DNA from 4 places in the Nonomuraea sp. NPDC049714 genome. Region 1 is predicted to be linked to each of the others. Evidence: riboswitches for the same ligand, from Rfam matches in the RefSeq annotation. Region 1 holds a riboswitch; each other region holds the start of a gene.

Region 1 (7,548 bases):
ATGACCAATGACGAGCCCGGCGACATGCTGTACAGCATGTCGCTGACCCAGCAGCTCTCCCAGGAGCGAGCCGACAAGCTCGCCGCCTTCGACCGGGAGAACCGCGGCCTCAAGATCGAGCGCGACAGCGCCCAGGACGCCCTCGGCGACGCCGACAAGGAGCGCGACGCGGTCAACAAGGACCGCAAGGAGATCCTGGCGCTCATCGCGCAGCAGAAGAAGCTCCTCAACAGGCTCGGCGCCTACCGCGCCGGCAATCCCAACAGCACCGGTCTGAAGTACACCGGTCCGGCCTCGGGCAACGCCGCGGCGGCGCTGTCCTTCGCCTACGGCCAGATCGGCAAGCCGTACGTCTTCGGCGGCACGGGACCGGGTGGGTTCGACTGCTCCGGCCTCACGCAGGCCGCCTGGCGCGCGGCGGGCGTCGAGCTGCCGCGCACCACCTGGCAGCAGTGGACGGCCGGCCGTGCGGTGGACATGAACGACCTGCAGCCCGGCGACCTCATCTTCAGTCAGGGACTGGGGCACGTGAGCCTCTACGCGGGCAACGGTCAGATGGTGCACGCACCGCAGACCGGTGATGTGGTCAAGGTGGTCTCCCTTTCCGCCTACGGCAGTAGTTTCGCGGGCGCCCGCCGCCCGTAATCCACACCCTTCGAGCCGGGTCCCGGAACATTTCCGGGGCCCGGTTTTGTGCTTTCCAGGCGTGAATGGATGTGACGCATGTGACAAGAGGTACGGATGGGACCTGACAATCCATTCATTCGTCAACTGTGAGAAGGGTCACTTTTCAATAACGAACCCCCATATCCCAGCAGTGGTTGAGGACTTGACTCGCCCTTTGTCTGATCTTGACTGAGGCACTCAGGCTTTGCCAGATCGTGACGACCGGGCGTAGCTTCTGGCCTCGCGGCGCCACGCCATGGCGCCGCGGACCGCCATCGGATCTTCCGAGGTGGACCGATGAACATTCCAGCCGGTCGCCGCCCCGCCCTTGTAGACGAATGGAGGCGGTGACCTGCCGAGTCCGTGCAGCCAGGAGGCACGGAGCCGGGGACCCAGCGATCCGCGTTTCCGGATCAGGGGTGAATCGGCGCGACACGCGCCGTAGGGCGACTTCCAGGCCCGAATCCGTCAGCTAACCCGGTAGGCGTTCGTGGAAGCTCCAAGGAGAAATCCTGTCTACCTCTTCGCAGAACCCCCGTCTGTCCCGCATCGCCCTGAGTGGCGTGGCGCTGACCATGACCGTGACAGCCGGAGGGATGGTCCTCCCTGCCACGTCGGCGCAGGCGGCGACGATGAGCGAATCCTCCGGCTCCTCCGGGACGAAGGCGGCCAAGTCCGCCAAGTCCGCGAAGCGGGCCAAGGTCGCTCGGCAACAGCTGATGGCCGGTAAGGCGGTCGCGGTGGCCAAGAAGCAGATCGGTGACCCGTACCGTTACGGCGGCACCGGACCCGGTTCGTTCGACTGCTCGGGTCTCGTCCAGTTCGCCTGGAAGAAGGCCGGAGTGAAGATCCCGCGCGTCACGTACAGCCAGTTCGCGCGCATCAGGACGAAGGTCTCCTACAAGAACCTGCGGGAAGGAGACCTGATGTTCTTCCGCGGGCTCGGCCACGTCGGCATGTACGTCGGCGGCGGCAAGATGATCCATTCGCCGAGGACAGGCGAACGGGTGCGCATCGAGAAGCTCGCGGGATGGCGCAAGTCGTCGTTCGTGGGCGCGGTACGTCCCGGGTTGTGATCCCCGGTCCGAAGGCCTCGTCCCGCCCGGGACGGGGCCTTCGGCCGTCCCGGCCGCCATCAGGCTGCCATCGGGCCGTCTTCGGGCCGTCTTCAAGGCGGAGCTGCCGTTCGGACGGCTACCATCGGGCATCGTGTCCGTGCGGGTGAGCCGTCGAGCGGTGCTGGCGGCCCTGCTGCTGGCCGGGGCCGCCACGGCCAGCGCTCCGGACCTCGCCGAGGTCCCGGCCCCGTGGGGTGACGAAGCGGTGGTCGTACGAGGGAGAAGCTCTTCGGTCGCCGGGCACCACGCCCCCGCCGAGCTGCTCCGCGACCTGGCGCGCCGGGCCGACGCGGCCGGGCGGCGGGTGGCGGGCGTGCTGGGCCGGCCGGTGCGTCCGGTGGTCCTGGTGCCCGGCTCCGCCGCCGAGGCCGCCGGGCTAGCGGGGGTGGCGTCGGTCGACGGGCTGGCCGCCGTGGCGGACGACGGCCGGGTGATCGTGGTGCCCGAGTTCTTCGCCCGGCTCACGGCGACCGGCAGGGACGTGGTGCTGACGCACGAGCTGACCCATGTCGCCGCGGGCACCGGCGGGCTGCCGATCTGGCTCTACGAGGGTTTCGCCGACTACGTCGCCTACCGGGACGCCGGGCTGCCCGTGCGGGTGGCCGCCGCCGAGCTCGCCGCCGAGGTCAGAGCGGGACGAATGCCCCGCCATCTGCCGGGACCGGCGGACTTCGCCCTCCAAGGGGACGGCGCCAGGCTCGCGCGGGCGTACCAGGAGGCCTGGCTGGCGTGTCGCTTCCTCGCCGGGAACCGGGGTGAGAGGACCCTGGTGAGGCTCTACCGTGAAGCTCAGGCGGGCGGCGTCGACGGGGCGCTCGCCTCGCTGGGGCTCTCGACCGGCATGCTGACGGAGCGGTGGCGCGCGTACATGCGCGACCAGCTGGCGTGAGGGGACGCGAATGGACCAGAACAGAAACGACGCGGCGGACGACGACGTCGGCGTCACAGAGGCGGGCGAGGTCGCCGTAGAGGCCGGCGAGAGCGCCGAGCCCGCCGGCCGAGCCGCGCCCGGCAACGGCGCCGGACAGCCCGCAGCGGGGCGACCCGCTGGACAGGCCCCGGAGGGGGGAGCCGCGCCCGGCAACGGTGCTGGACGGCCTCCAGAGGGGCAGGGGAGGGGTGTGGCGGAAGCGGGGGACGAGCGGCGGGCCACGATGCTGCGGCGGCAGGCCGGGGCGGCGTTCGCCGTGCTGGGCGCCGTGCTGGTGGGCGTGGTGGCGTTCACCACGCCCTGGCAGGCGCTGCCTTCCTCCGCGCCCGCCGTCACGCCCGACCCGGCCCGGGACTTCACCGCCGCCCAGCTGGCCAGGTCGCAGGCGTTCGACGCGGCCACCAGCCTGCCCAGCTATCTGTCCCTCGGGCTCGGCCTGGTGTTCGCGGGCCTGCTCGTCGCCACCCCGCTCGGCGCGAAGCTGCTGGGATGGGTGCGCGGCCCGTGGTGGGTGCGGGTCCTGCTGGGCGTGTTCGCCATCACCGCGATCGAGGAGGCCCTGCGCTGGCCGCTCGGCATCTGGTTCGAGACGGTGCTGCGCGACTATGGGCTGTCCACCCAGGACTGGGTGGGCTGGACGGCGGACCGGCTCAAGGGCATCGGCATCAACGCGGCCCTGCTGACCGTCATGGTGCTCGCGATCGTGGCCCTGGCCCGCCGGATCAGGCGCTGGTGGATTCCCGCCGCGGTGGGGGCGTTCGCGCTGACCGTGAGCGCCTCCTTCGTCTACCCCGTGGTGTTCGAGCCGGTGTTCAACGACTTCCACGCCATGCCCGCCGGGCCGCTGCGCACCAACCTGATGGCGATGGCCGAGCGCGACGGCGTCCCGGTGGAGGACGTGCTGGTGGCCGACGCTTCACGCAGGACGACCGCGCTCAACGCCTACGTCTCCGGTTTCGGCGCCACCCGCCGGATCGTGGTCTACGACACCCTGCTCAAGGCGCCGCAGCCCGAGGTGGAGCTGATCGTGGCGCACGAGCTGGGTCACGCCAAGCGCGACGACGTGCTCTACGGCACGCTCGTCGGCGCGATGGGGACCGCGCTCGGCGCGATCATGCTGTTCCTCGGGTTCCGGCTGCTGCGCAGGCGCACGGGCATCGCCTCGATCACCGATCCCCGCGCGGTCGGCGTGATCATGGGGTTGATGACCCTGGCCACGTTCCTGTCCGGCCCCGTCCAGAACATGCTCAGCCGCACCGTCGAGGCCAGGGCCGATGTCCATGCCCTGGACCTGACGAGGGACCCGGTCACGTTCGCCGCGATGCAGAAACGCCTGGCAAGCACCAACATTTCTGACTTGTCGCCGGATGCGGTGGAATATGTGCTCTATGCATCTCATCCCACGACGCCTCAGCGGATCGCCCTCGCGCGCTCCTGGGCAGAACTGAACGGCGTCCCCGGCCCGTGACCAAGGTGGTCTTCGTCACGAACGACTTCCCGCCCCGGCCGGGCGGCATCCAGTCGTTCGTGCACGGCCTCGCCCTGCGCACGCCGGACGCGGCCGTCTACGCCCCGGCCTGGCCCGGGTGCGCCGAATTCGACCGGCGGCAGCCGTACCGGATCGTGCGTCACCCGGGCCGGCTCATGCTGCCCACGCCCGCCGTCGCCCGCCGGGCCGCCCGGCTGGTCGCCGAGCACGGCGCGGGCACGGTCGTGCTGGGCGCGGCGGCGCCGCTCGGCCTGCTCGCCCCGCGCCTGCGCGCGGCGGGCGCGCGGCGGGTGGTGATGCTCACCCACGGCCACGAGGCGTCGTGGGCCGGCGCACCGGTCTTCCGCTCGGTGCTGCGCAGGATCGGCGAGCACGCCGACGTGGTCACCTACCTGGGCGACTACACCCGCGCCCGGCTGGCGGCCGTGATCGGGGAGGACAAGCTGGTCCGGCTCGCGCCGGGCGTGGACACCGAGCTGTTCCGCCCCCCGGCGGTCAGGGCGGAGCCGCGCGAGCTCGCAGGCCTGAGCGGCCGGCCGGTGGTCGCCTGCGTGTCCAGGCTGGTGCCGCGCAAAGGGCAGGACCAGCTCATCCGGGCCTGGCCCGAGGTGCTGCGGGCGGTGCCGGACGCCGTGCTGCTGCTGGTGGGCGGCGGCCCGTACCGGCGCGAGCTGGACAAGCTCGCCGCGGGCCTGCCGTCGATCGTGTTCACCGGCACGGTCCCCGCCGCCGACCTGCCCGGCTACTACGCCGCCGCCGACGTCTTCGCCATGCCGTGCCGCACCCGATGGGGCGGCGTGGACGTGGAAGGGCTCGGCATCGTCTTCCTGGAGGCGTCCGCGACCGGGCTGCCGGTCGTGGCGGGCGATTCCGGCGGCGCGCCCGAGGCGGTGCGGCACCGCGAGACCGGCCTCGTCGTCGACGGCGACAGCGTCGAGGAGATCGCCGCCGCGCTGATCGAGCTGCTGGCCAACCCCGACCAGGCGCGCAAGCTCGGCGCGGCCGGCCGCGACTGGATCGCCGGGGAGTGGTCCTGGGACCAGGCGGCCGCCCGCTTCCGCGCCCTGCTGTGACGGGCCCAGCTGTGACGGCCGCTGCTGTAGCGCTGCTCTAGCGCTGGTCCCCGGTGTAGAGAGCCTCGATGTCGGCGGCGAAGTCCTTCACGATGAGGTTGCGCTTGACCTTGAGCGTCGGCGTCAGGTGGCCGCTCTCCTCGGTGATGTCCGCGGCCAGCACGGTGAACTTCTTGATCTGCTCCGGCCTGGACACCATGCTGTTGGCCCGGTCGACCGCGCCCTGCACCTCCGCCAGGATCCGCGCGTCGGCGCGCAGCTCGGCGGGCGCGGCGGAGGACAGCCCGTTGGCGGGCGCCCACTGCTCCAGCGCCTCCGGGTCCAGGGTGATCAGGGCCGCCACGAACGGCCGCCCGTCACCCACGACCATGGCCTGGGAGATCAGCGGATGCGCCCGCAGGGCGTCCTCCAGCGGGCCCGGCGCGACGTTCTTGCCCGCGGCCGTCACCAGGATCTCCTTCTTGCGGCCGGTGATGCTCAGGTAGCCGTCGGCGTCGAGCTCGCCCACGTCGCCCGTGTGGAACCACCCGTCGGCGTCGAGCACCTCGCCCGTGGCCTCGTCGTTGTGCCAGTAGCCGCCGAACACGTTGCGCCCCCTGGCCAGCACCTCGCCGTCGTCGGCGATGCGCAGGGTGACGCCCGGCAGCGGCTTGCCCACCGTGCCGATCTTGTTGGCGCCCGGCATGTTGACCGAGCAGGGGGCGGAGGTCTCGGTCAGGCCGTAGCCCTCGAAGACCTCGATGCCGACGCCCTTGAAGAAGTGGCCCAGCCGCTCGCCCAGCGCCGATCCGCCGGACACCGCCGCCGACAGCCTGCCGCCTGTAGCCGCGCGGAGCTTGCCGTACACGAGCCTGTCGAACAGGGCGTGCCGCAGCCGGAGCCCGACGCCCGCCCCGCCGGCGCTCTCGGCCTTGCTCCAGGCGACGGCCACGTCCACGGCGCGGGCGAAGATCTTGCCCTTGCCGCCCGCGATGGCCTTCTGCTCGGCGCTGTTGTAGACCTTCTCGAAGACCCGGGGCACGCCCAGCAGGAAGGTCGGCTTGAAGTCCTGGAGGTCGGGGGCGACGTTCTTCATGTTCGGGGTGTGCGCGATGACCGCGCCCGCCTCGATGAGCACCACCTGGATCATGCGCGCGAAGATGTGCGCCAGCGGCAGGAACAGCAGCCCGGCCGGATCCTTGGCGGAGAACAGCGGCTCCAGCGGCCCCGACGCCACGTTGCGCGCCGTGAACAGCAGGTTGTCGTGGGTGATCAGGCAGCCCTTGGGCCTGCCGGTGGTGCCGGAGGTGTAGACGACCGTCGCCAGGTCCGACGCGGTCACCCGCGCCCTGCGCCCGGCCACCTCGGCGTCCTCGACGCCGGAGCCGTCGAGGGCGGCGTCGACCCGCCAGACGTTCTTCAGCGTGGGCGCGGCCTCCCGCACGGTCTCCTCGTGCGCGTCGAGCTCGACGAAGGCGGCCTTGACCTCGCTGTCGGACAGGATCCACCGGACCTGGTCGACCGAGGACGTCTCGTAGATCGGCACGGTCACCGCGCCGATCGTCCAGATCGCGTAGTCGATGAGGGTCCACTCGTAGCGGGTGCGCGACACCAGCGCCACCCGGTCGCCGTGCTCGATCCCGGCCGCGACCAGCCCACGGGCGAGCGCCACCACCTGGTCGCGGAACTCGCCGGCGGTCACGACGGGCCAGTCGTCACCGATCTTGCGGCGCATGATGACCCTGCCGGGCTCCCGCTCACCCCGCTCGAAGACGGTGTCGGTCAGACAGGCTGAGGCGGGAACATCCACCAGCACGGGGACGCTGTACTCGCGCACGGATCCACACTCCTCCGGGTGCACGCCACGGATGACGGCCTGGACGTTACCGGGTTAAGTTACGCGCCGGTAGCCCTCGTCATCCAGGCGTTATGAAGGCCGTTCATCACGCTAGCAGTCCCGGCTCGTAAGATGCCCCGCATGAGGGTCCACGTGGTCAGCGACGTGCACGGCCGGACCGACGCGCTGGCCCGGGCGGGCGACGGCGCCGACGCCCTGATCTGTCTCGGCGACCTGATCCTGTTCATCGACTACGCCGACCACGCGCAGGGCATCTTCGCCGACCTGTTCGGCGCGGAGCAGGCCGGCAGGTTCATCGCCCTGCGCACCGCCAAGCGGTTCGACGAGGCCAGGGCCATGGCCGCCACGCTGTGGGCGAGCCTCGGCGGCGACCCGCGCGAGCACATCGAGCGCAACGTGCGCGCCCAGTACCGCGACCTGTTCGCCGCCATGCC
Region 2 (7,548 bases), on a different contig from region 1:
GGGGGCCGAGGTCGTCCTGCTGGACAACTTCACGGTCGAAGAGACCGTACATGCCGTGCAAATCGCGAAAAATAGTGCGAAAAGCACGGTTGCTCTTGAAGCCAGCGGGGGATTGACCTTGGAATTGGCACGTGATGTGGCTGAGACTGGCGTTGACTACCTTGCGGTCGGAGCGCTCACCCACTCGGCGCCGGCCCTTGACGTCGCACTGGATCTACGGGGGTAATCGATGCTGCTCACGATCGACGTCGGCAACACGCACACGGTGCTCGGCCTCTTCGACGGCGAGGACGTCATCGAGCACTGGCGGCTGGCGACCGACGCCCGCCGCACCGCCGACGAGATCGCGGTCGTCCTCCAGGGTCTGCTCGGCCAGTCGCCGCTGCTCAAGGGGGCCGACGTAGGCGGCATCGCCATCTGCTCCACCGTGCCCAGCGTCCTCAACGAGATGCGCGAGATGTGCCGCCGCTACTACGGCGACGTCACGGCGGTGATCGTCGAGCCCGGCGTGCGCACCGGCGTGCCCGTACGGATGGACAATCCCAAGGAGGTGGGCAGCGACCGCATCGTGAACGCGCTGGCCGCCATCGACCAGTACGGCGGCCCGTGCATCATCGTCGACTTCGGCACCGCCACCTCCTTCGACGCGGTGTCCGCCAAGGGCGAGTACGTCGGCGCGGTCACCGCCCCCGGCATCGAGATCTCCGTCGACGCCCTCGCCGCGGCCGGCGCGCAACTGCACAAGGTGGAGCTGGTCAGGCCGCGCTCGGTGATCGCCAAGAACACTGTGGAGGCGCTCCAGGCGGGCATCATCTACGGCTTCGCCGGCCAGGTGGACGGCATCGTCGAGCGGATGGCCGCCGAGCTGGCCGAGGACCCCGACGAGGTGACCGTGGTGGCCACCGGCGGGCACGCGGCGCTGGTGGTGGGCGAGTCCCGCTCCATCGACGTGCACGAGCCGTGGCTGACCCTCATCGGCCTGCGCCTCGTCTACGCCCGCAATACCGCTTAGGACGAGCGGCCCCCTGCTCGGGAAGGGGACCGCTCGTGTGTCATTGGTAACCGGGAGCTCTTGCGACGCCCCTGCAGGGAGCCGACGACGGCTTGCAGGTGGCCGTATCCCCTACCCTTTGGTGGTGTGAGCGAAGAACTTCCCGAGCAGATGCGCATCCGGAGGGAGAAGCTCGACCGCCTCCGCAGTCAGGGCGTCGATCCCTACCCGGTCAACTTCCCCCGTACGGCCACCAACGCCGAGGTGAGGGAGAAATACCAGAGCCTCGAACCCGACGCCGCGACGGGCGACAGGGTCGGGGTGGCGGGGCGCGTCATGCTCAACCGCGTGGGCGGCAAGCTCTGCTTCGCCACGCTTCGCGACGGCAGCGGCGACCTGCAGGTCATGATCTCCCTCGACAAGGTCGGCGAGGAGTCCCTGGCCGCCTGGAAGCACGACGTCGACCTGGGCGACCACGTGGGCGTCGAGGGCGAGGTGATCACCTCCCGCCGCGGCGAGCTGTCGATCCTGGCGGACAGCTGGCAGATCACCGCCAAGTGCCTGCGCCCGCTGCCGGAGAAGCACGTCGGCCTCACCGACCCCGAGGCGCGGGTGCGCCAGCGTTACGTCGACCTCATCGTCAACGACGAGGCCCGCGAGATGGCCCGGATCCGCAGCGCCACCGTGCGCGCGGTGCGCGACTTCTGGCACGAGGAGGGCTACCTCGAGGTCGAGACGCCGATGCTGCAGCCCATCCACGGGGGCGCCGCCGCCCGGCCCTTCAAGACCCACATCAACGCCTACGACATGGAGCTCTACCTCCGCATCGCCATCGAGCTCTACCTCAAGCGGCTGGTCGTAGGCGGCATCGAGAAGGTCTTCGAGATCAACCGCAACTTCCGCAACGAGGGCGCGGACTCCACGCACAACCCCGAGTTCACCATGATCGAGGCCTACGGCACCTACCTCGACTACAACGACATGGCGGACCTGACCCAGCGGATGTACCAGAAGGCCGTGGTCGCCGCGCTGGGCACCTCCGTGGTGGTGCACGACGGCGTCGAGGTCGACCTGGGCATCCCCGAGTGGCCCAGGATCAGGCTGTACGACGCGGTGTCGGAGGCGGTGGGCGAGGAGCTCACCACCGAGACCCCGCTGGAGCGGGTCCGCGCGCTCGCCGACAAGCACGACGTCCACTGGGACGCCAAGTGGGGACAGGGCAAGCTGGTCCAGGAGCTGTTCGAGGAGCTCGTGGAGCACACCCTGATCCAGCCCACGTTCGTCATGGACTACCCGCTGGAGACCTCCCCGCTGACCCGCCAGCACCGCGACAACCCGATGCTGACGGAGAAGTGGGACCTGATCGGGTTCGGCACCGAGCTGGGCACCGCCTACTCCGAGCTCATCGACCCGATCGAGCAGCGCCGCCGCCTGGTGGAGCAGTCCCTGCTGGCCGCGGGCGGCGACCCGGAGGCCATGCAGCTCGACGAGGACTTCCTGCAGGCCCTGGAGTACGCGATGCCGCCGACGGGTGGCATGGGCGCCGGCATCGACCGCATGGTCATGGCGTTCACCGGCCGTAACATCCGCGAGACGATCTTGTTCCCGCTGGTGAGACCGACCGGCTGAGCGGGCTCTTTCCGGCAGCGGCTCCGCCGTCCGCGCGGGACGGCGGAGCGAAGCTGCGCAGGTGTCACCACCGCGATCATTGCGCCCCGATATTTGCCGACATATAGCGAGTACTTCAGCTGCGGCGAGGCGCGTCAAGTCATGCCGATCTCGTGCTTGACGACCTTTCCCGCATGCGTTTACCGTCTGGCGGGACGAGCAGCCTCACTCGGATCAATGACGTCTCCGAGTCGTGCTGTTGGGAGGGAGGGCTCCCGATGAATGTGCTCACTGAAGGCGTTGAGCTCAGCCATGCCGATCTGGCATTGCTGGCCGAGCTCGCCAAGGGGGTAACGGTGGATCGGGTGGGACGGCGCTTGGACATCAGCGGGCGGACGGTGCGCCGAAGACTGCGGGGGATCTGCGACCGCATCGGCGTGGCCACCGCGATCGAGGCGGTGGCCTGGGCGGCACGCCGGCAGCTGATCTAGCCCGCGAGGTGATCCAGCGCGAGGTGATCTAGTCAGCGATGCGCACGGCTCCGGCGTAGGGGCGCCGGTCGAGCGACGCGATCCGCACCACGTCACCGGTCCGCGGCGCGTGCACCATCATGCCGCCGCCCAGATAGATGCCCACGTGGTGCAGGTCGCTGTAGAAGAAGACCAGGTCGCCGGGGCGCAGCTCCTCCTTGGGGATGTGCCTGCCGGCGGTCCACTGGTCACCGGTGTAGTGCGGCAGCGAGATCCCCACGCGCTGGTAGGCCGCCATCACCAGGCCCGAGCAGTCGTAGCCGCGTGGGCCCTCGGCGCCCCAGATGTAGGGCTTGAGCTGCTGGGTGAGCGCCCACTGCGCGGCCTGCGCGGCCTTGCCTGAGCCGGGGATGGGCAGGCTGACGCGGGTGGCGGGGGTGCCCGGGCGGCCGGCCTCGCCGAGCGCGCGCTTGAAGAGGCTGCTCTCCACCTTGGCGACCATCTTGACGATCTTGTCGCGCTTGGTGTCGAGATCCTTGACGATCTCCGTCACCTCGTCGATGCGCGCCTTGGCGCCCGCTCTGGCCCGCTCGGCCGCCTTCATGGCCTTGGTGAGCTGGACCACCTCCTCGCCCTGCTGCTGCTGGAGCGCGTAGGTGGTGGCGGCCCGGTCGAGGTAGTTCTCGGGGTCCATCGAGCCGGCGAAGGTCAGGGCGTTGCCGAGCCCGCCGGTGATGTACTCGTTCTGCGCGAGCACCATCGCCTTGGAGCGCTTGGCGGTCAGCTCGGCCTCACTGACGGCCAGCGTCCTCTTGGCGCTCTGCGCGGACTTCTGGGCCGCCTTGAGCTTCACGCGCTGCCCGTTGTAGTTCTCGGTCAGCGTCTCGATCTCGACGTGCATCTCCTCGACCTGCTTGGAGAGCTGCTTGAGCGAGGGCTTCGGGTCGGCGGCGGCGGAGCCGGGCGGGCCGGCCATGAGCAGGGCGGCGACCGTCACGCCGACAACGCCGAGCTGGAGGACCCGTTTCTCCTTGGTCCCGCTGCGCTTCACCGACCGAGCTCCTTCCATCGACGCCTACCGGGTTAGCTGACGGGTTCGGGCCGGAAGCAGCCCTACCGAGCCGAAACTCGGATTCACCCCTGGTGGTGCTGTGCGGGCACCACTTGTGGTTCCCCGGCTCCCCTGCGGGGATTGGGCGCGTCCCGTACGAGAATCGCGGGGGACATCGTCGCTGGACACTAATGCACTCCAGGTTCCTGCTCAACCGGAACTGCAGAGTCTGTAGAGGTTTCACAACCGAAGGGTCACAAGGTGATCTCGTGGCACCCCGTACAGAAAAGGATTTATGTCCCCTTTGCCCTAGGTTCGTCGGGGGATGGGACTGTAGGAACCGTGCAAATCCGAGCGTGCTCACCCGAACACGAGAGGTCACAGGATGGGGCAGAGGTGAGAGTTAGGGCTGAGCCGTAATGACATCTGTACGCTGGATGTCCATGGAGCAGGTCGCCGAACTCACGGTCCCAGAGACAGAGGTCGTCGTCCGGCGCGCCAGGACCCCGGACGTCCGGACCATCAAGCTCCTGGTCGACACCTATGCCGGCGCCGGACATCGCTTGCTGGAGAAGGCGACCGTCACCCTGTACGAAGACGTGCAGGAGTTCTGGGTGGCCGAGCGCGGCGGCGAGGTCGTCGGCTGCGGCGCCCTGCACGTGCTCTGGGAGGACCTGGCGGAGATCCGCACGGTCGCCGTCCACCCTGAGGCCCGGGGCCTGGGCATCGGCCACCGGATCGTCTCGGCTCTCCTCAGCACCGCCAGGGAACTGGAGCTGCAGCGCGTGTTCTGCCTCACCTTCGAGGTCGATTTCTTCGCCCGGCACGGGTTCCGTACCATCCAGGGCACCCCGGTCTCACCTGAGGTCTATGCCGAGCTGCTGGCCTCCTACGACGAAGGTGTGGCCGAGTTCCTGGACCTGGAGCACGTCAAGCCGAACACCCTGGGCAACACGCGTATGCTGCTCCACCTGGCGTCGGGTGACGAGGTCCTTGACTGACAGGAAAGGTGATTGTTGATACCTATGTCGATACCTTGGGCCAGGACAGGCATGTGCCCTGACACGTGCCACATGCGCACTCGAAGCGAGGTGACACGGTGAGCACAGGACAGCCGCCGTATCCTCAGGACAACTCCGGCGACAACCCGCCGTACGGACATCCTGAATACGGGCAGAACACGGGACGCCAGCAGGGCGAGCCCGACCCCGACGTGACCATCGTCGGTTACCGGGCCGACGACGCCTATGGCCAGCAGCCCCAGTACGGGCAACAGCAGCAGCAGGGCTACGGCCAGCAGCCGCAGTACGGGCAGCAGGGCTATGGCCAGCAGCAGCCTGACTACGGGCAGCAGCAGGGCTACGGGCAGCAGCAGCCGTCGGGTCAGCAGGGTTATGGGCAGCCGCAGGGTTATGGCCAGCAGCCGCCTTCCGGGCAGCAGGGTTATGGTCAGCAGCCGCAGTACGGGCAGCCTGACTACGGCCAGCAGCCGGCCTCTCAGCCGGACTATGGCCAGCAGCAGGCCTACGGCCAGCAGGGCTACGCACAGCAGCCCCAGCCGGATTACGGCCAGCAGCAGGGCTACGGTCAGCAGCAGCCGTCGGGTCAGCAGGGTTATGGGCAGCCGCAGGGCTATGGCCAGCAGCCGCCTTCCGGGCAGCAGGGTTATGGTCAGCAGCCGCAGTACGGGCAGCCTGACTACGGCCAGCAGCCGGCCTCTCAGCCTGACTACGGGCAGCAGCAGGCCTACGGCCAGCAGGGCTACGCACAGCAGCCCCAGTACGGTCAGCAGCCGCAGTACGGCCAGCAGGGCTACGGGCAGCCGGCGCAGGCCGGTTACGGTCAGCAGCCCTACGGACAGGCGTACGGCAAGCCGGTCGGGGTGCAGCCGCCCGGTGCTCCGGCGCCGCTGGCGGAGTGGTGGCAGCGTCTGGTGGCCCGTCTGATCGACGGCGTCATCTTCGGCATCATCTCCTTCCTGGTGTCCCTCGTCATCACCGCCCTGTTCGTCGCGAGCTACAGCTCGGTCACCGGCGCCACGAGCGGCTTCGTGGGCGCCTCCTCCTTCCTCGCGGGGCTCATCCAGTACCTCCTCCTGGCGGCGCTGTACGTGGCCTACGAGTTCTTCATGACCAAGATGAACGGGCAGACGCTCGGCAAGATGGTGATGGGGATCAAGGTCGTCCCGGTGGGGCAGGCGCTGCCGCCCGGCGGGCTGCCGACCGACCTGGCGCTGAAGCGTGCGGGTGGCACCTGGGGCGGTTACGTGCTCGGCATCGTCCCGCTGGTCGGCCCGTTGCTCGGCGTGATCGCCGTGGGTGTGAACGCCGCCTCCCAGCTCTGGGACAAGCCGCTGCAGCAGACGTTCGCCGACAAGTTCGCCGGCACCGTGGTGGTGAAGATCAAGTAACCCAGACCACGTGAAACAGGGGCCGGCATCCCGTCGGCCCCTGTTTTGTGCCTCGATCCGGTACCAGAATGGGCCCTGCGGGGCTCTGACAGGCCTGCGATGGGGTGAGGTGAGGTTATGGCCGGGACACCGCCGCAGGTGGACCTGATGCCCGCTGAATGGTGGGAACGACTCGTCGCCAGGCTCATTGAAGCGCTCGTCTTCGGCGTCTTCTATTACATTCTGTTCATTGCGCTCTGGGGCATCTTCCGAACTGTCGGGGTTCTGGACGCGTTCGAGGGACGTTTGCCCGGGGTGTTCGCTTGGGTGCTCGCGGGGCTGGCATATACGGCCTACGACTGGCGTCAACTTTCCCGAGGCGGGCGCACGTTCGGGAAGGCGATCATGAAGATTCGGGTTGCGCCGGGCGACCTTCCGCCGCGTGAGCGGCTCAAACGAGCCCTGCTCTATCCGGCGCCCGCTATGGTGATGGGCATTCCGGTGGTCAATCTGCTGGCCGGAATGTTCGTGTTCGGCGTCGGTCTGCTCATCTTGATCGACAAGCCACTCCAGCGTGGGCCGCATGACAGACTCGCGGGAACGCTGGTGGTCAAAGATCTTCGTTGAGCCACTCGTACCTGGCTCGATGGCTTTTCACAAAATTTTCCGCTTGATCCGGTAAGGAGCCTGGAGAGACTGGCATTAGGCTATGGACGTCCGGGTTGCCGGATGTTGGTGCCCCCTGCCGGGCTGTGGGCATCGGTGTGCCGCTATGGTCGGGTGCGGGCGGTGCTCTCACCTTGGGTGACATGAGGGCCGGGTGGCCCCAGCTCTCCCGCGACGTGTGTATAAACGCCCCTGAAACCCCGGTCCGCTGTGGAGACGAGGACGAATGCAAGCCGTAACAGACGTATTGTCGGCGCTCATCCCACCTGTCGTCGTGGGCGGCGCCTTCATCTTTGGCGTGGTGAAGTTGGTGCGCTCCGAGGGCGCCGGACGGCGTCCAAACCGCCAGGATCAGGCCGAGAACCACAACTGA
Region 3 (7,548 bases), on a different contig from region 1:
GCCTCCTTGTCGGCCTGGCCGGTCTCGATGTAACCGTGGGAGACCATCAGGTGGCTGCCCGGGACCAGCGGCCGGCGCAGGGTCTCGATGATCCGCGCCACCTCCGCGTCGTCGTGCAGGAAGTGCAGCACCGCCGCGATGACGACCGCCACGGGCCGGGTGAAGTCGAGGTGGCCGGCGGCGGCCACCAGGAGGGCCTCCGGGGCGCGTACGTCCGCCTCCACGATGACCGTGCCGGGATTGTCGGCGAGCAGGGCCCGCGCGTGGGCCAGCACGATGGGATCGTTGTCGGAGTAGACGACCCTGGCGTCGGGCGTGACGCGCTGGACCACCTGGTGGATGTTGTCCTGGGTGGGCAGGCCGGTGCCCAGGTCGAGAAACTGCCGCACCCCGGACTCGGCGATATGCCGTACGCCGCGGATCAGGAACCCGCGGTTGGCCAGGGCGACCTCCCTGATGTCCGAGCCCATCTGGCGGCCCAGCTGGATGATCTGCTCGGCGGCTTCCCGGTCGGCCGGGAAGTTGTCCTTCCCGCCGAGGTAGTAGTCGTACATCCTGGCGACACTGGGCACGGTCGGATCGATGTGTGCCGGAAGCTGCTCGTCCCCTGTCATGCCCTCGCCTCGTTTCCGGTGCTTTGCCAGAAATAGTACGAGTTTTCCGGACTGTGTGGATCTTTGCCGTAAGAAAAATGATCCGCACTTTCTTGGGCGGCAATAAGAAACGTTCGATGGTCGGCTGTGGGCATACTTTGGTCGCCTGTGCCGCCGACATCGCCATGGCAAGGTGTAGCCCATGGGGATTCTCGGTTTCTTTCTCATGCTGCAGGGGTTCGGCGGCTTGGTGGCCACCTCCTTCGACCGGCACTTCGGCCTGCTGCATCTCTGGCTCGACGGCAGCGCGCACACCGCCCTGAGCCTCGTCCTCGGCCTGCTCGGGCTGGTGCTCCTGGGCGATGCCGTACGGCGCGGCGCGAAGAAGTCATGACCGCTGTCGCCGTCCCGGAAGAGCTGACCGGCTGGCTGGCGGGGCGGGCCATCCGGCTGGCCGCGCTGGAGCCGGGCACGCCCGTCGCCGACCTGGAGCCGCTGCGGCCCGCTCTGGACGGCGTGCGCGTGGTGGGGCTCGGCGAGGCCACCCACGGCACCCGCGAGTTCTTCCTACTCAAGCACCGGCTGCTGCGCTTCCTGGTGGAGGAGCTGGGCTTCACCGTGCTGGCGATGGAGGCCAGCGTCTCCGCGGCCGAGGCGGTCAACGACTACGTGCTGCACGGCACCGGCGACGCGGCCGAGGCGCTGGGTGGGATGGTCTTCTGGACCTGGCACACGCGCGAGATGCTCGGGGTGGTGGAGTGGATGCGCGAGTACAACCGCGCCGCGCCCCCGGAGCGTAAGGTGCGTTTCGCCGGGATCGACCCGCAGTATCCGGCGGCCTCGATCGAGTGGCTGGCCCGATACCTGGGGGAGGTCGCCCCGGCGTTCCTGGAGCCGCTGGCCGCGCTCGGGCAGACCCGGCTGGGGGTGGACGGCCCCCTGGACCCGGCCGTCGAGACAGCCGCCCGCCGCCTGGAGGACTTCCTCGCCGCCGGGCCCGGACCGGCGGGTGAGGCGATCGCGCATGCCAGGACGCTGCGGCAGAGCGCCGTCCTGGCGTCCCGGCCGATGCGGCACGCCGACCCGCAGCAGACCGTCGGGGCCGTCCGTGACCTGTTTCTCGCCGACAACGTGGACCGGCTGCTGGGCGATCCCGCCGTGAAGGTCGCGGTGTGGGCGCACAACGGCCATGTGATGTCCGGCAACCACGGCGGCGGCCCCGTCCCGGCCATGGGCCGGCACCTGCGGCAGCGGCACGGCGCCGCCTACTACGCCCTGGGGCTGCTCATGGGCGAGGGGGAGTTCAGGGCCAGGCGGATGCGCTTCGGCAAGCCCGACCCGCGCAAGCCGCCCGTGCGGAACCGGGTGCCGAGCGTCGACAACGCCACGATGGTCGAGGCCAGGCTGGCCGCCGCCTGCCCGGACGATCACCTGCTGGACCTGCGCACCGGCGAGCGGTCGGAGGGGGTGGCGCGCTGGCTCGGCAGCCGTCTGCACGTGCGCGCCTACGGAGCCGTGGTCAACCGTCTCACCTACAAATTCCGCTTCGCTCCGACCGTGCTCGCGGACGACTACGACGGCCTGGCCTTCATCCGCTCGGGCACCTGCTCCACGCCGCTGTGACCCGGAATCGCCGATCCCCGGTTTCGCGCTGTAAGGAGCGTCATGCCAAGCTGTGTATGTCCCCAACACCAGGAGGTCCTCATGGCGGAATCACCGGAGCCGGAAGTCAGCGAAACCCCCGAGGACGAGATGAAGCGCAAGTTCCGCGAGGCGCTGGATCGCAAGCGCAACCAGCAGGCGGACACGGGTGCGGGTGGCAGGGGCGCCGACGCTTCGAAGATCCACGGAGCACACGGGCCGGCTGCCAGCAAGCGATCGTTCAGGCGTAAGAGCGGCGGCTGAATCGGGGGATTTCGCGGGGGTACGGCATGCCGTACCCCCCTTTTTCTTGACCTTCCTAGGTAGATCTTTCAACCAATTCATGGCATTTGCTTTGCGTTTGTCCGGTTTGGCCTATAAGTTGAGTGGCGTTACCAGGCGGTGACCTGGCCCTTCAACAGGAAGAGGCGGCCGCCTGGCGCCGAATCCCGCGCCTCCGCGGGAACCGGGGACCCATCTCCTGGGGTGAATCCGGCCTTCGCGGCCGGTAGGACATCTCCACGTCCGAACCCGTCAGCTAACCCGGTAGGCGAGATGGAGAGGACGAACTCACCTGTGCTCCGTTCCCGCGTACCCCCAGCCCGCGTAACGTCACCAGCCGCCCACTGAGCGGCGACTTCCCCCAAGCTTCTCCGCGCTCCGCGTAGCGTCCGTCGGCCTTTCGCTGCCCGGCTACGCCCTCAAGCGAGCGCGCGCTTCCCCATTACCTAACGAAGGATTCCCTTTTTCATGTCTGCTCGCTTCGGCATGCGTTCCATCACCCTGCTCGCCGGCGCCGCCACTGCCGGCGTCCTGACCTTCGGCGCCGGCCCCGCCGCCCACGCCGATGTCGACGACACTCAGAAGGTCCTGCTCAAGGGCTCGACCACGGCCTCGTACTTCTGGGACGACAACTCCGGCCGCGCCGGCGACACCGGCCTGCCCGCCAGCGGCAAGCCCATGCAGAAGGGCATGGCCGCCAGCCCCAGCTGGCCCCTGCTGACCGAGGGCTACGTGGTCTACAACGGCAAGAAGATGCCGTTCTTCGTCGGTGACCGTGGCCCCGGCGCTCCCTCCAGCAGCGGCGTCATGCTGGACCTGGACTCCAAGACCTTCGCCGAGCTGACCGGTGGCACGTTCAACTCCCGGACGCTGATGGTCGACAACAACGGTGGCAAGGGCCACATCAAGGTCGAGTACGTCATCACCAAGTGGGGCAAGGGCGTGGGCAAGAAGAACCACCCGGTGGCCTTCTCGACCGGCGCCTGGTCGCGTAAGGACGCCAACCCGGCCAAGCCGCCGCAGATCCTGGCCGAGAAGAAGATCGAGAAGGGCGAGCCGAAGGTCGTGGAGGGCAAGCCTCTCGCCGACGCCTCCGCCCGCGCCGGTTCGGGCTCCGGCGGCCCCGCCGTCTCCGTCAAGGCGACCGCGTACGCCGGCCCCTCCAGCCCCGCCGCCGCGGCCGCGACCGAAGAGCCGAGCGGCGTCACCGGTGCCGCCCTCGCCGGCGGTCTGGCCCTCGTCGGCGGCGGCGCCATCCTCGGCCGCGACCGCATCCGCCGTCTCATGACCCGCTGACCCAGCCCCAACCGCACGCGACACCCCCCGCCGCCCCCTGGGGATGGCTTTGCGCCGACCCCCGCCGACCTCCGCCGTCCCCCGCCGCCCTTGGGTTTGGCTTTACGCCAGAAGCGTTTGACGGTAATTGTCATCTGTGATCTCGCGTGCATCGGTCAACGGCATCGAACTGGCCTACGAGAGCTTCGGCTCGCCTGGCGGGCGCCCTCTCCTACTGATCATGGGGCTGGGCGCCCAGCTCATCCACTGGGACGACGAATTCTGCTCGCTACTGGCCGAGCAGGGTCATCACGTCGTCAGATTCGACAACCGCGACGCGGGCCTGTCCACCCATCTGCACGCCGAGGGCGTCCCCCGACCGGGGACGCCCTCGGCGTATCTGCTGGACGACATGGCCGACGACGCGGCCGGGCTGATGGAGGTGCTCGGCTGGCCCGCCGCGCATGTGGTGGGCGCGTCGATGGGCGGCATGATCGCCCAGACCCTCGCCTTCAGGCACCCCGAACGGGTGCTCACCCTCACCTCGATCATGTCCACCACGGGCCCGTCGGCGGCCCCGCCCACCGAGGCGGCCGGCGCGGTGCTGTTCGCCCCGCCGGCCGGCGACCGGGAGGCGGTGCTGGCCCAGGCGCTGGCGAACAGGGCGGTGATCGGCTCGCCCGGCTTCGAGCTCGACCGGGAGCGTTTCCTGCGGCTGGCCGCCCTGGCCTACGACCGCTGCCACGACCCGGCGGGCACCGCCAGGCAGCTCGCCGCGATCATGGCCTCCCCCGACAGGACCGAGCCGCTCGGCGGGGTGGACGTGCCCACGTTGGTCATCCACGGTGACGCGGACCCCCTGGTTCCGCTCGCCGGCGGCCAGGCCACCGCGGCGGCCATCCGGGGAGCCGAGCTCCTGGTCCTCCCCGGTATGGGGCACGACCTGCCGCAGCCCCTGTGGCCGGAGATCGCCGGTTCCATCACGAAGCTGACCTCAAATTCGGCCGGAAAAGCGTAGGTTTGTGACGACGGCTCGCGCCCGCCGCGCCCGGACGCGAGCCGCCGCGATCTGTCAGACCTCGAGCCTCTCCTCGATGGTCTTGAGCTGGTGCCTGGCCATGGCCAGGTTGGCCCGGTTGCGGTCAAGGGCCAGGTAGAGGAACAGGCCCTTGCCGCCACGGCCGGAGATCGGCCGGATGATGTGGTACTGGCCGCCGAGGGTGATGAGGATGTCCTCGATGCTGTCCTTGAGCCCGAGCGAGTCCATCGTCCGCAGCTTGGCCTTGACGACCTCGGTGTTGCCGGCCGCGGCGACCTGGAGATCCAGGTCCTTCGAGCTGCCGAGCGAGCCCAGCGCCATACCGCTGCCGTGGTCGACGATCGCGGCCCCGAGCGAGCCGTCGATCGTCATCATCTCCTTGAGCGAGATGTCCATGCTGGTCATGCTTCCTCCGATCGGGAATGAACGTGTCGGGCGACCGCGGCGACCGTGGACGCCGTCTTGCGGCCCTCCAGCCGGAGCAGCCCGAGGTTCGCGCCGGGCTCGGCCAGGACTGTGAGGACGATGGTGGGGCCGGCCGCGTAGAAGGCGGCGTGGCCGGCCGAGCCGGAGATGAGCGTCTCCTCCAGCTCGCCCCTCCCCGCCAGGGCGAGCATGCGCCTGCTCATCGCGAGCAGCGCCGAGGCCAGCGCGGCGACCTGCTCGCCGCCGTCGATCACGAGGTCGCACGCGATCGTCAGTCCGTCGACGGTCGAGGCGACGCTGCCTCTCACGTCAGGGGTGCGTTCGCGCAGGAGGACCATCTCCTTGCGCACCTCGTCACGCAGCTCCACCGGTGGCCTCCTCTTGCGTGAGGGGAACCTCACGACAGCTCCTCCAGCGCCTTCTTGAGCCGCAGCAGCAGCTCGATGTCCGTCGGGTCGGCGTTCACCTGCGGGCCCAGCGCCCCAGCGGGCCGGGGACCGCCGGCCTCCCGCCGGGACTCGGGCCGCCTGTCCCGCTTGGGCAGCGCGGCGGCCGGCTCTTCCGTGTCGAGCAGGCCCGCCGCCGCCATCCTGCGCACCGCGAGCATGACCGAGTAGCCGGACCTGCCGAGCCGCCTGGCCAGCTCCAGCGAGGTGGCCTCGCCGTCGGCGCGGACCACGACCTCCCACTCCACGTCGCTGAGCGCCACACCCCGTCCTGCCAGCCGGGGAGCGGGCCGTACGGGAGCGGTGTCCACGTCGGCGGCGGGCCAGATCTGGGCGAGCCGGGCGCGGCGGCGCGCGCACTCGCGCACCAGGCCGGGCACGTCGAAGTACCACCGCCCGCCCAGCCAGTGGCGCTCGCCGGGACGGAACTTCGGCCTGGTCCCGGTGGTGGGCAGGAGGAAGAACGCGGCGTCCAGGACGGCGCCCAGCACGCAGTACTGCAGCTCGCCGAGGGTGACGGGCCCCTGTTCGAGCAGTCGCTCGCAGCCGCCGTCCGCCCGCAGCGCGCGCAGCGCTGCCTCCGGCACGCGTCCCCGCGCGGCCAGCAGCCGCTCGACGCCCGGCGTCTGCGCACAGTCCATGTACGTGACGCGCCCCTCGTCGAGGAAGACGGTGCCGGCCCTGCCCACGCGCAGGGCGCCGGTGGATCGCTCCTTGGCGAGGCCGGCCAGCAGTGTGTCGAGCGGTGGCATGCGCTCACGCCAGCAACTGGTCGGACAGGGCGCGCAGGCGGTGGCGTGCCAGGGCCAGGTTCGAGCGCTCCAGGTCGAGGCGTACGTAGATCACCAGCGGGCCCTCGAACAGGGTGTCCAGCATCCGGAGCAGATGGTGGCCCTTGTCGGTGGTGATGAGCATGTCGTCGACGCGGACCGTGTCGCCCGGACAGGAGTGCGCCAGCCCTTCCACGGTGGCGCGCAGCGTCTCGGTGAGCGCCGCGGCCGACTTCTCGGCGTCCACGCCGTGCGGTTGCCCGCTGACGGCCACGGCCATACCGCTCGTGTGGTCCACGAGCATCGCGTCGAGCGCTCCCGGTATGGCCATGACCGCGGTCAGGCAGGTGTCTAGTCCGAGCATCTGGCCTCCCTCGCCGTCCTGGGACTGGGACAGCTTAGGAGTGACGAAAGGAGTGCCGAATGCCGGAACTTGTCAGGAGTCGTACAGAGATGGAGATGTATATCGCTGAGGCGAAGAAAAACCCCACCGTGATACAGAATCCCGTGATTTATGGGAACAGTTCGCGAGGTCTCGGAATTCGATTCATATCTGCGGATCGGTGGGCTCGGCGGGCAGCAGCGCCTTCTCGTCGGGCTTGAATACCAGCACGTTGTCCACGTACGACTTGACGGCCGCGCTCAGGCCGACGTCGCCCCCGGCCGCCTCCGACAGGTACCACCGGTGGTCCAGGATCTCGTGGAACAGCTGGGCGGTCTCCAGCTTGCCGCGCAGCTCGGCGGGGATGGCCGCGAGCGTGGGCTGGAACACCTCGGCCAGCCACCGGTGGGCCACGATCGCCTCGTCCTCGTGCCGCAGCCCCTTGGCCACCCTGAACCCGTCGAGGTCGTTCAGCAGCCGGCGCGCCTGGTTCTCCTCGGCGTCGAGGCCGGTCAGCCGGAGCAGCCGGCGCTGGTGGTGCCCGGAGTCGACGACCTTGGGCCGGACGATCAGCCGGCCGGTGCCGACCTTGCGCCGCACCATCATCTCCGCCACGTCGAAGCCGAGCAGGTTGAGCCGCCGGATCCGGTGCTCCACCCGGTGCCAGTCGACCTCCTCGATGATCTCGTCCTGG
Region 4 (7,548 bases), 720 kb from region 1:
TGCTCGACCAGGTCGGGCTGCCCGCCTCCGCCGCCGACCGCTACCCCCACCAGTTCTCCGGCGGGCAGCGCCAGCGCATCGCCATCGCCCGCGCGCTCGCCCCCCGCCCCAAGGTGCTGGTCGCCGACGAGCCGGTCAGCGCATTGGACGTGTCCGTACGCGGGCAGATACTCAACCTGCTGGCCGACCTGGTCGACGAGCTGGGCCTCACCCTCGTCTTCGTCTCGCACGACCTGTCCGTCGTACGGCATGTCTGCGAGACGGTGGCGGTGATGCACAGCGGCGAGATCGTGGAGACCGGAGCCGTCGACGACATCTGGGCCGAGCCACGCCACGCCTACACGCGCACGCTGCTGCGGGCCGTACCCACGCTGGAGGGATTTCTGTGATCGAGGTGGACGCCCGCGGGGTGGTCGAGTTCACTCAGGCGCTGGTCCGCGTGCCGAGCACCAACGACCCGGCGCGCGGGCGCAGCGAGCAGGCCGCCGCCGACCTGGTCGCCGCCAAGATGCGCGAGTGGGGCTGGCAGCCGAGCGTGTACGAGGCCGCCCCCGGCCGGCCGAACGTGGTCGCCGTCGTCGAAGGCGGCGGCGGGGACGGGCCGACGCTGATGTTCGAGGGCCACACCGACGTCGTCACCGAAGGCGACCTGTCCACCTGGACGGTGGACCCGTTCGGCGGCGAGATCCGCGACGGCAGGCTGTGGGGGCGGGGCAGCGCCGACATGAAGTCCGGCCTGGCCGCCACCCTCTACGCCACCCGGGCGCTGCAACTGGCTGGACCGTTCCCGGGGCGGATCAAGGTGTGCGCGCTGGCCGACGAGGAAGGTCTCATGCTGGGGGCCCACCACTTCGTCGCCGAAGGGCTCGGCGCCGACGTGGACGGCGCGATCGTGGCCGAGCCCGAGGCCGGTGAGATCTGCGCCGTCGCCAAGGGGGCGCTGCGGCTGCGGGTCGACCTCACCGGCAAGATGGCGCACGGCGCGATGCCGCAGCACGGCCGCAACCCCATCCAGGCGGTGGGCGCCCTGCTGACCGGGCTGCGTGCGCTGGAGCGGGATCTGCAGGAGCGCCACCCCGCCCACGAGCACCTCGGCGAGGTGTACGTGACCCCCACCGTGGTCCGCGCCGGCACCGAGGAGCAGGTCAACGTCATCCCCGCGACCGCCTCCGTCTTCGTCGACGTTCGCACCATCCCCGGCCTGGCGCACCAGGCGGTCGCCGACCGCGTCGCCGACCTGGCCGCCTGGGACGGGATCACCGCCGAGGTGTCCGTCCTGGTCGACCGGCCGCCCGTGGACGTCCCCGTCGACGACCCGGTGGTCGCCGCGCTCGCCGCCGCCCACCGCGACGTCACCGGCGCCGAGCCCGTCTACGGCGGCGTCCCCGGCTCCACCGACGGCACCGTACTCACCCACTGGGGCGGCATCCCGTCCGTCGTCTACGGGCCCGGCGGCAAGTGGATCGCCCACCAGTCGGACGAGTACGTCGAGGTGGCCGAGATCGTCCAGTGCACCCGCGTCTTCGCCGAAGCGGCCCGCCGTTTCCTCACCCGGAGCCGGTGATGAGCGGCCCGGACGGCCCTTCGCTCCCCGGCCCCGCCAACTCGCTGCAGGACGTCGCGGGTCTCCGCGTCGGCCACGCCCAGCGGACCGGTGACGGCTACCTCACCGGCACCACCGTCGTCCTGGCCCCGCCCGGCGGCATGGTCGCCGGAGTGGACGTGCGCGGCGCGGCCCCCGGCACCCGCGAGACCGAGCTCCTGGACCCGCGCAACCTGGTCGAGCGCGCGCACGCCATCGTCCTGTCGGGCGGCAGCGCCTACGGGCTGAGCGCGGCCTGCGGCGTCATGGACCGGCTCGCGGACGGCGGCGTCGGCTTCCCGGTGGAGGGCGGCGTCGTCCCCATCGTCCCGGCCGCCGTCATCTACGACCTCGGCAGAGGCACCCGCTTCCGCGCCACCCCGGACGCCGCCTTCGGCCACGCCGCCTACGACGCGGCCACGTCCTCTCCAGACCCCCTCGGCCAGGCCTTTCCAGGGGCCGGCCGTGGGAAGGAGGGCGGTGGCGCTCCGGGCGAATCCAGCGGAGTGGCGGCCCGGGCGAATGAGGGCGGTAGCGCTCTAGGGGGATCCATCGGGGCCGGCACCGGCGCCATGGCGGGCGGGCTCGCCGGGGGGATCGGGGGCGCGAGCGTCGTGCTGCCCTCGGGGGTGACCGTGGCCGCGCTCGCGGTGGTCAACGCCGCCGGGTCCGTCCTCGATCCGGGGACCGGGGTCCTGTCCGGCGCCCGTTACGGGCTTCCCGGCGAGTTCGACCACCTGGGGGAGCCGTCGGCGGAGGAGGTCGCCGCCTGGCGGCCCGCCGGGGTGACCTCGCTCAACACCACCATCGGCGTCGTCGCCACCGACCTGACCCTTACCAAGGCCCAGTGCGGCAAGCTCGCCGGGGTCGCGCACGACGGGCTCGCCCGAGCCATCCGCCCCGCGCACACGATGGTCGACGGCGACACCGTCTTCGCCGTCTCCACCTGCGCCCTGCCCCCGCCACAACCCGGCCGGACCCCGTACGGATCCCGCCCCGCCGCCGTGAACGGGCCTGGACCTGGTGGGAAGTTCCAGGACGGCGCCGTACGTCGAGCGCCCTGGGACGGTACGGCGCCCGAGGGGGTGCACCTGCACGACCTGCTCGCCGCCGGGGCCGATGTGTTCAGCCGGGCCGTGGCGCACGCGGTGCTGGCCGCGACCGGGCGGGCGGGCGCGCCCGCGTATCTCGACGTGTTCCCGAGCGCCCTTCGGCGAACGCCATGACCCGATCGCCATGACCCGATCGCCATGACCCGATCGCCATGACCCGATCGCCATGACCCGATCGCCATGACCCGCATGCCATGACTCGATCGCCAGGACAAAGGGGGAAACAGTGACTTACGCAGGCTCGTGGCCGTCCGGCCTTCCGGTGGGGGAGGGGTGGGCCGAAGCCCCGGCGTACGCTGACGTGATCTTCCCGTACGACGGCTCCGTCGTGATGAGCGCGCCCGTGGGGGACGCGGCGCTGGCGGCGCGGGCCGTGGAGGAGGCGCTCGCGGTCGCGCCCGCGATGGCCGCGCTGCCGTCGCACGCGCGCCGCGCCGCGCTGACGAGCGCGCACGACGCGGTCGCCGAGCGGCGCGAGGAGTTCGAGCGGCTGCTCGTGCTGGAGACCGGCAAGCCGCTGGTGGACTGCCGGGTCGAGGTGGCGCGCACGCTCGTCACCCTGGCCACCGCCGCCGAAGAGGTGGCGAGGCTGCACGGTGAGACGGTGCCGCTGGACCTGATGCCGTCGGGAGAGGGGCTGATCGGGTTCTGGACGCGGCGACCCATCGGCGTGGTGGCCGGAATCACCGGCTTCAACTATCCGCTGCTGCTGGCCGCGCACAAGATCGCTCCGGCGCTGGCGGCCGGCTGCCCGGTCATCGTCAAGCCGGCTCCCGCCACGCCGCTGGCCACGCTCTGGCTGGTGCATCTGCTGCGCTCGGCGGGCGTGCTGCCCGCCGCCGCGGTGCAGCTCGTCACCGGGGACGTGGAGGTCGGCCGCACGCTGGTGGAGGACCGGCGGATCGGCGCCGTGTCGTTCACCGGCTCGGCCGCCGCGGGGCACGCCATCGCCCGCGCCGCCGCCCCCACCAAGGTGCTGCTGGAGCTGGGCTCGAACGCCGCCCTCGTGGTCGCCGCAGACGCCGACCTGGAGGCCGCCGCCGACGCCGTGGTGCGCGGCGGCTACTACGCCTCGGGGCAGGCGTGCATCTCGGTGCAGCGGGTGCTGGTCGAGGAGGCGGTGCACGAGAAGTTCCTCGGGCTGCTCGCCGCGCGCATGAAGGACGTCGCCGTGGGCGATCCGCGCTCGCCCGGGACGCGGGTGGCGCCGCTCATCGACCCGGCGGCGACGGACCGGGTGCTGGACTGGATCGGATCCTCCGGCGCCAGGCTCGTCACCGGCGGCGTGCGTGACGGCCGGGCCATCGCGCCGACCGTGCTGGCCGACGTGCCCGGCGGGGCCGCCGCCTGGGACGAGGAGATCTTCGGTCCTGTGGTGTGCGTACGGCCGGTGCCCGACCTGGACGCCGCCTTCGCCACGGTCAACGCCTCCCGGTACGGCCTGCACGCCTCGGTCTTCACCCGCTCCCTGGCCACGGCGTTCGCGGCGATCGAGCGCATCGAGGCCGGGGGAGTGGTGGTGAACGAGGTGCCGGGCTTCCGCGCCGACAACATGCCCTACGGCGGCGTCAAGGACTCCGGCATCGGCCGGGAGGGCCCTCGGTTCGCCATCGAGGAGTTCACCGTCACCCGAATGGCGATCATCCGGCCCTGAATGGGCGCTTTTCTGTCCTCGTCAAACCCGGAGAAAGGTAAAGAATGGAGGGCTGAATCCCTTGCGTGACAGGGGATTCCGTGAGGGAGTCAAGCCCTGCACTTGCATCGTTCTATGCCGTTCACTTACCTTTGAGTCATCCGCGGTACACGCCAGGGTCTTTCACATGCCCGCGTGGCCGTTGCAATCGCCGAGACCGTGGCTGACCTGTGCCTCTGTTCGATCACAGGTCTGCCGCGGCCGCCGAATCCGCGAAACTCGCGAAACCGGGGACCCACGTATTTCTGGGGTGAATCGGTTGCTCTCTCCTGAGGCATCCGTAGGGCACTTCCACGCCCGAACCCGTCAGCTAACCCGGTAGGCGGCATGGAAGTAAGGAGCACCCCCAGAATGGCAAAGAACATCCTCAAGCGCGCTTATAGCCGGTCCAACATCGTCACCTTCGCTCTTGGACTGAGCGTCGCCGCCGGCGCCACCCTGGGCGGCACCGCCGCCATGGCGGCCGAGCACCCGTCGCAGCAGAAGGCGGTCCCCGTCGCCGAGACCGGCAAGGTCAGCACGCAGACCCTGCTGCGGGTCGCCGAGTCCCAGATCGGTGTGAAGGAGAACGCGGCAGGCGGCGGCACGCCGTACCACAGCTGGTACATGTCCTCCCCGCGCGCCACCGAGACCCTGGCCCGCGACGGCGGCGGCCGGCCGCAGCTGTACGCCAACGCCCCGTGGTGCGCGATGTTCGTCTCCTGGGTCGGTGAGAAGGCCGGCGCCCGGACCTCGGTCGGCTGGGACGCCTACACCGTCACCTACGCCGACTGGTTCAAGGCCAACCAGCGCTGGGGCACCGTCGCCAAGCCCGGCTCCGTGGTCTTCTACGACTGGAACGGCGCCAAGACCACCAGCGCCATCGACCACGTCGGCCTGGTCAAGAAGGACAACGGCGACGGCACGATCACCACGATCGAGGGCAACACCGGCAACGGCAAGGTCGAGGAGCGGGTCCGTCCCACGTCGCAGGTCGTCGGGTACGGCTACCCCGAGTTCGCGGCCTGACGCGGGCACAGCACCGGAAAAGCGCTTGAGTAGGCTGCCGGACATGGCGAGCCCGGCGCGGGCACGCCGTGACCTGGACGGGCCCCGGCCGGGGCCCTGACCGGGAGCACTGTTCGCTTGACAGGAAGGCGCTCATGCACCTCGTTCGTTGCTCTCGTTCCTCCCGCTGGGCGGTGCGCGCCGCGGGCGGCGACCGCGCGCTGCCCGCCGGCTTCTCGCTCGGCGACGCGCTCTCCGCCGACCTCGATCACTTCCGTACGCTGCTCGAAGCGGCTTCCGAGCCGATCGACGAGGTGACGCCCGCCGCGCCCGTCGATCCCGACACCGAGGTGTGGGCGGCCGGCGTCACCTACCGGCAGTCCCGCGAGGCCAGGGTCGAGGAGAGCACCGAGCCCGACATCTACCAGCGGGTCTACGACGCCGAGCGCCCCGAGCTGTTCTTCAAGTCGATCGGCCGGCGGGTGCGTGCGCATGACGAGGCCATCGGCGTGCGGCCCGACTCCACCTGGGACGTCCCCGAGCCGGAGCTGGCCGTGGTCGTCACGGCCAGCGGCGAGATCGCCGGCTACACCGTCTGCGACGACGTCAGCTCCCGTTCCATCGAGGGGGAGAACCCGCTCTACCTCCCGCAGGCCAAGATGTTCGCCGGCGCCACCGCGCTCGGCCCCGGCATCCGCCCCGCCTGGGAGGTCCCCGACCCGTACGCCCTGGAGATCGAGATGACGATCTTCCGTGGCGGCGAGGTCACCTGGGAGGGCACGGCCGCCACCTCGCAGCTCCACCGCCGCCTCGACGACCTGGTCGGCTACCTGTTCCGGGCCGACCGGCACCCTCGGGGCGTGATCCTGTCCACCGGCACCGGCCTGGTGCCCGGCCAGGACTTCACCCTGACGCCGGGCGACCGGGTGCGGATCCGGGTCGACGAGGTCGGGACGCTCGCCAACGACGTGCTGCCCGCCATGGAGATCCGCTGACGGCTCACCGGGGCGGGTCGAAGCGGCCGTCCACGGCGGTCCAGCCGCCGTCCACGTAGAGCACCGAGCCGGTGACGAAGCCGGCGGCGTCGCCGGCCAGGTAGACCACCGCGCCGGCCATCTCCTCGGCGGTGGCCCAGCGGCCCAGCGCGCTCTTGGCCGCGTACGCGTCGTACCAGGCGGGGTCGTCCTTGATCTGCTGGGTCAGGGGCGTCTCCACCACGCCCGGCGCGATCGCGTTGACCCGCACCCCGTGCGGGCCGAACTCGGCCGCCGCGGTGCGCAGCAGTTGCACGAGCCCGGCCTTCGTCGCCGAATAGACGCTCTGGCCGGGCTCGGTCACGCTGGCGCGGATGGACGCGAAGCCGATGATCGAGCCCCCGCCCCGCGCCACCATGCCCGCGCCGAAGGCCCGCAGCACCTCGAACGAGGCGCGCAGGTTGAGGTGCACGACCCGGTCGAACTCCTCGCTGGAGTAGTCCAGCAGCCGCTTGCGCACGTTGGTGGCGGCGGTGAACACCAGGACGTCGGCGGGGATCTCGTCGGCGCATGCCCGGACCGCCTCGGTGTCCAGCACGTCGAGCAGCCGCGCCGTGCCGCCGCACTGCCCGGCGGTGTCCTGCGCGGCCGCCAGGTCCTTGTCCGCGCACACCACCGAGGCGCCGTGCGCGGCCAGGGCGAGCGCCGCCTCCCTGCCGATGCCGCTCCCGGCGCCGATGACCACCGCACGCCGCCCGTCCAGGCGGAACAACCGCTCGTATGCCGTCATGGGAAGCACCTTAACGACTGGTCTGACCAGTGCACCAGGTGCCCTGGCATGCGTCTTCCCGTAGGTGGCGGTCAGAGGGCCGCGAGGCGGGCCAGGATCTCCCGCAGCAGGGACGGGCTGGTGGCGAAGTTGAGCCGGGCGAACGCGGCGCAGTCGACATCGGTGCCCTGGGCGAACTCCGCCCCCTCGCTGAGCTTGACCCGCGCCCTGTTGAGCACGTGCTCGGCCGGTGCGCCGGCGCCGATCGGCGTGCCGGTGAAGTCGAACCAGCTCAGATAGGTCGCCTCCGGCGAGTGGTAGCGCAGGTCCCACGGCAGCGCCGCCGCCCACTCGGCGACGAGGCCCCGGTTGTGCTCCAGGGTGCGCATCAGCTCCGCGGACCAGGCGTCACCCTCGCGCCAGGCCGCCAC

The links. A riboswitch is a leader RNA that binds a small molecule or an ion and turns the genes downstream of it on or off. The one in region 1 is predicted to bind cyclic di-AMP.
Region 2: it holds a riboswitch for cyclic di-AMP, as region 1 does, so the genes downstream of both, ACIBQX_RS40055 (NlpC/P60 family protein) here and ACIBQX_RS06160 (C40 family peptidase) in region 1, are expected to answer to the same signal.
Region 3: it holds a riboswitch for cyclic di-AMP, as region 1 does, so the genes downstream of both, ACIBQX_RS15325 (hypothetical protein) here and ACIBQX_RS06160 (C40 family peptidase) in region 1, are expected to answer to the same signal.
Region 4: it holds a riboswitch for cyclic di-AMP, as region 1 does, so the genes downstream of both, ACIBQX_RS02720 (CHAP domain-containing protein) here and ACIBQX_RS06160 (C40 family peptidase) in region 1, are expected to answer to the same signal.

What each region holds. Positions count from the first base shown of each region.
Region 1 is NZ_JBITLM010000001.1:1,277,183-1,284,730, reverse strand. It holds gene ACIBQX_RS06165 (NlpC/P60 family protein) at 1-645, shown strand, start outside; cyclic di-AMP (ydaO/yuaA leader) riboswitch at 1,010-1,168, shown strand; gene ACIBQX_RS06160 (C40 family peptidase) at 1,299-1,742, shown strand; gene ACIBQX_RS06155 (hypothetical protein) at 1,876-2,673, shown strand; gene ACIBQX_RS06150 (M48 family metallopeptidase) at 2,684-4,183, shown strand; gene ACIBQX_RS06145 (glycosyltransferase family 4 protein) at 4,180-5,277, shown strand; gene ACIBQX_RS06140 (AMP-dependent synthetase/ligase) at 5,315-7,093, opposite strand; gene ACIBQX_RS06135 (metallophosphoesterase) at 7,235-7,548, shown strand, end outside.
Region 2 is NZ_JBITLM010000013.1:295,812-303,359, forward strand. It holds gene ACIBQX_RS40035 (L-aspartate oxidase) at 1-226, shown strand, start outside; gene ACIBQX_RS40040 (type III pantothenate kinase) at 230-1,012, shown strand; gene lysX (bifunctional lysylphosphatidylglycerol synthetase/lysine--tRNA ligase LysX) at 1,139-2,620, shown strand; gene ACIBQX_RS40050 (LuxR C-terminal-related transcriptional regulator) at 2,878-3,090, shown strand; gene ACIBQX_RS40055 (NlpC/P60 family protein) at 3,119-4,120, opposite strand; cyclic di-AMP (ydaO/yuaA leader) riboswitch at 4,127-4,278, opposite strand; gene ACIBQX_RS40060 (amino-acid N-acetyltransferase) at 4,564-5,121, shown strand; gene ACIBQX_RS40065 (RDD family protein) at 5,220-6,530, shown strand; gene ACIBQX_RS40070 (RDD family protein) at 6,648-7,136, shown strand.
Region 3 is NZ_JBITLM010000003.1:432,145-439,692, reverse strand. It holds gene ACIBQX_RS15345 (SAM-dependent methyltransferase) at 1-614, opposite strand, end outside; gene ACIBQX_RS15340 (hypothetical protein) at 796-987, shown strand; gene ACIBQX_RS15335 (erythromycin esterase family protein) at 984-2,216, shown strand; gene ACIBQX_RS15330 (DUF5302 domain-containing protein) at 2,298-2,498, shown strand; cyclic di-AMP (ydaO/yuaA leader) riboswitch at 2,665-2,802, shown strand; gene ACIBQX_RS15325 (hypothetical protein) at 2,985-3,812, shown strand; gene ACIBQX_RS15320 (alpha/beta fold hydrolase) at 3,949-4,809, shown strand; gene ACIBQX_RS15315 (hypothetical protein) at 4,864-5,235, opposite strand; gene ACIBQX_RS15310 (roadblock/LC7 domain-containing protein) at 5,232-5,624, opposite strand; gene ACIBQX_RS15305 (MarR family transcriptional regulator) at 5,654-6,454, opposite strand; gene ACIBQX_RS15300 (roadblock/LC7 domain-containing protein) at 6,459-6,836, opposite strand; gene ACIBQX_RS15295 (DUF4032 domain-containing protein) at 7,020-7,548, opposite strand, start outside.
Region 4 is NZ_JBITLM010000001.1:553,333-560,880, reverse strand. It holds gene ACIBQX_RS02740 (ATP-binding cassette domain-containing protein) at 1-389, shown strand, start outside; gene ACIBQX_RS02735 (M20 family metallopeptidase) at 386-1,564, shown strand; gene ACIBQX_RS02730 (P1 family peptidase) at 1,564-2,808, shown strand; gene ACIBQX_RS02725 (aldehyde dehydrogenase family protein) at 2,921-4,348, shown strand; cyclic di-AMP (ydaO/yuaA leader) riboswitch at 4,580-4,727, shown strand; gene ACIBQX_RS02720 (CHAP domain-containing protein) at 4,739-5,395, shown strand; gene ACIBQX_RS02715 (fumarylacetoacetate hydrolase family protein) at 5,530-6,369, shown strand; gene ACIBQX_RS02710 (SDR family NAD(P)-dependent oxidoreductase) at 6,374-7,138, opposite strand; gene ACIBQX_RS02705 (MalY/PatB family protein) at 7,210-7,548, opposite strand, start outside.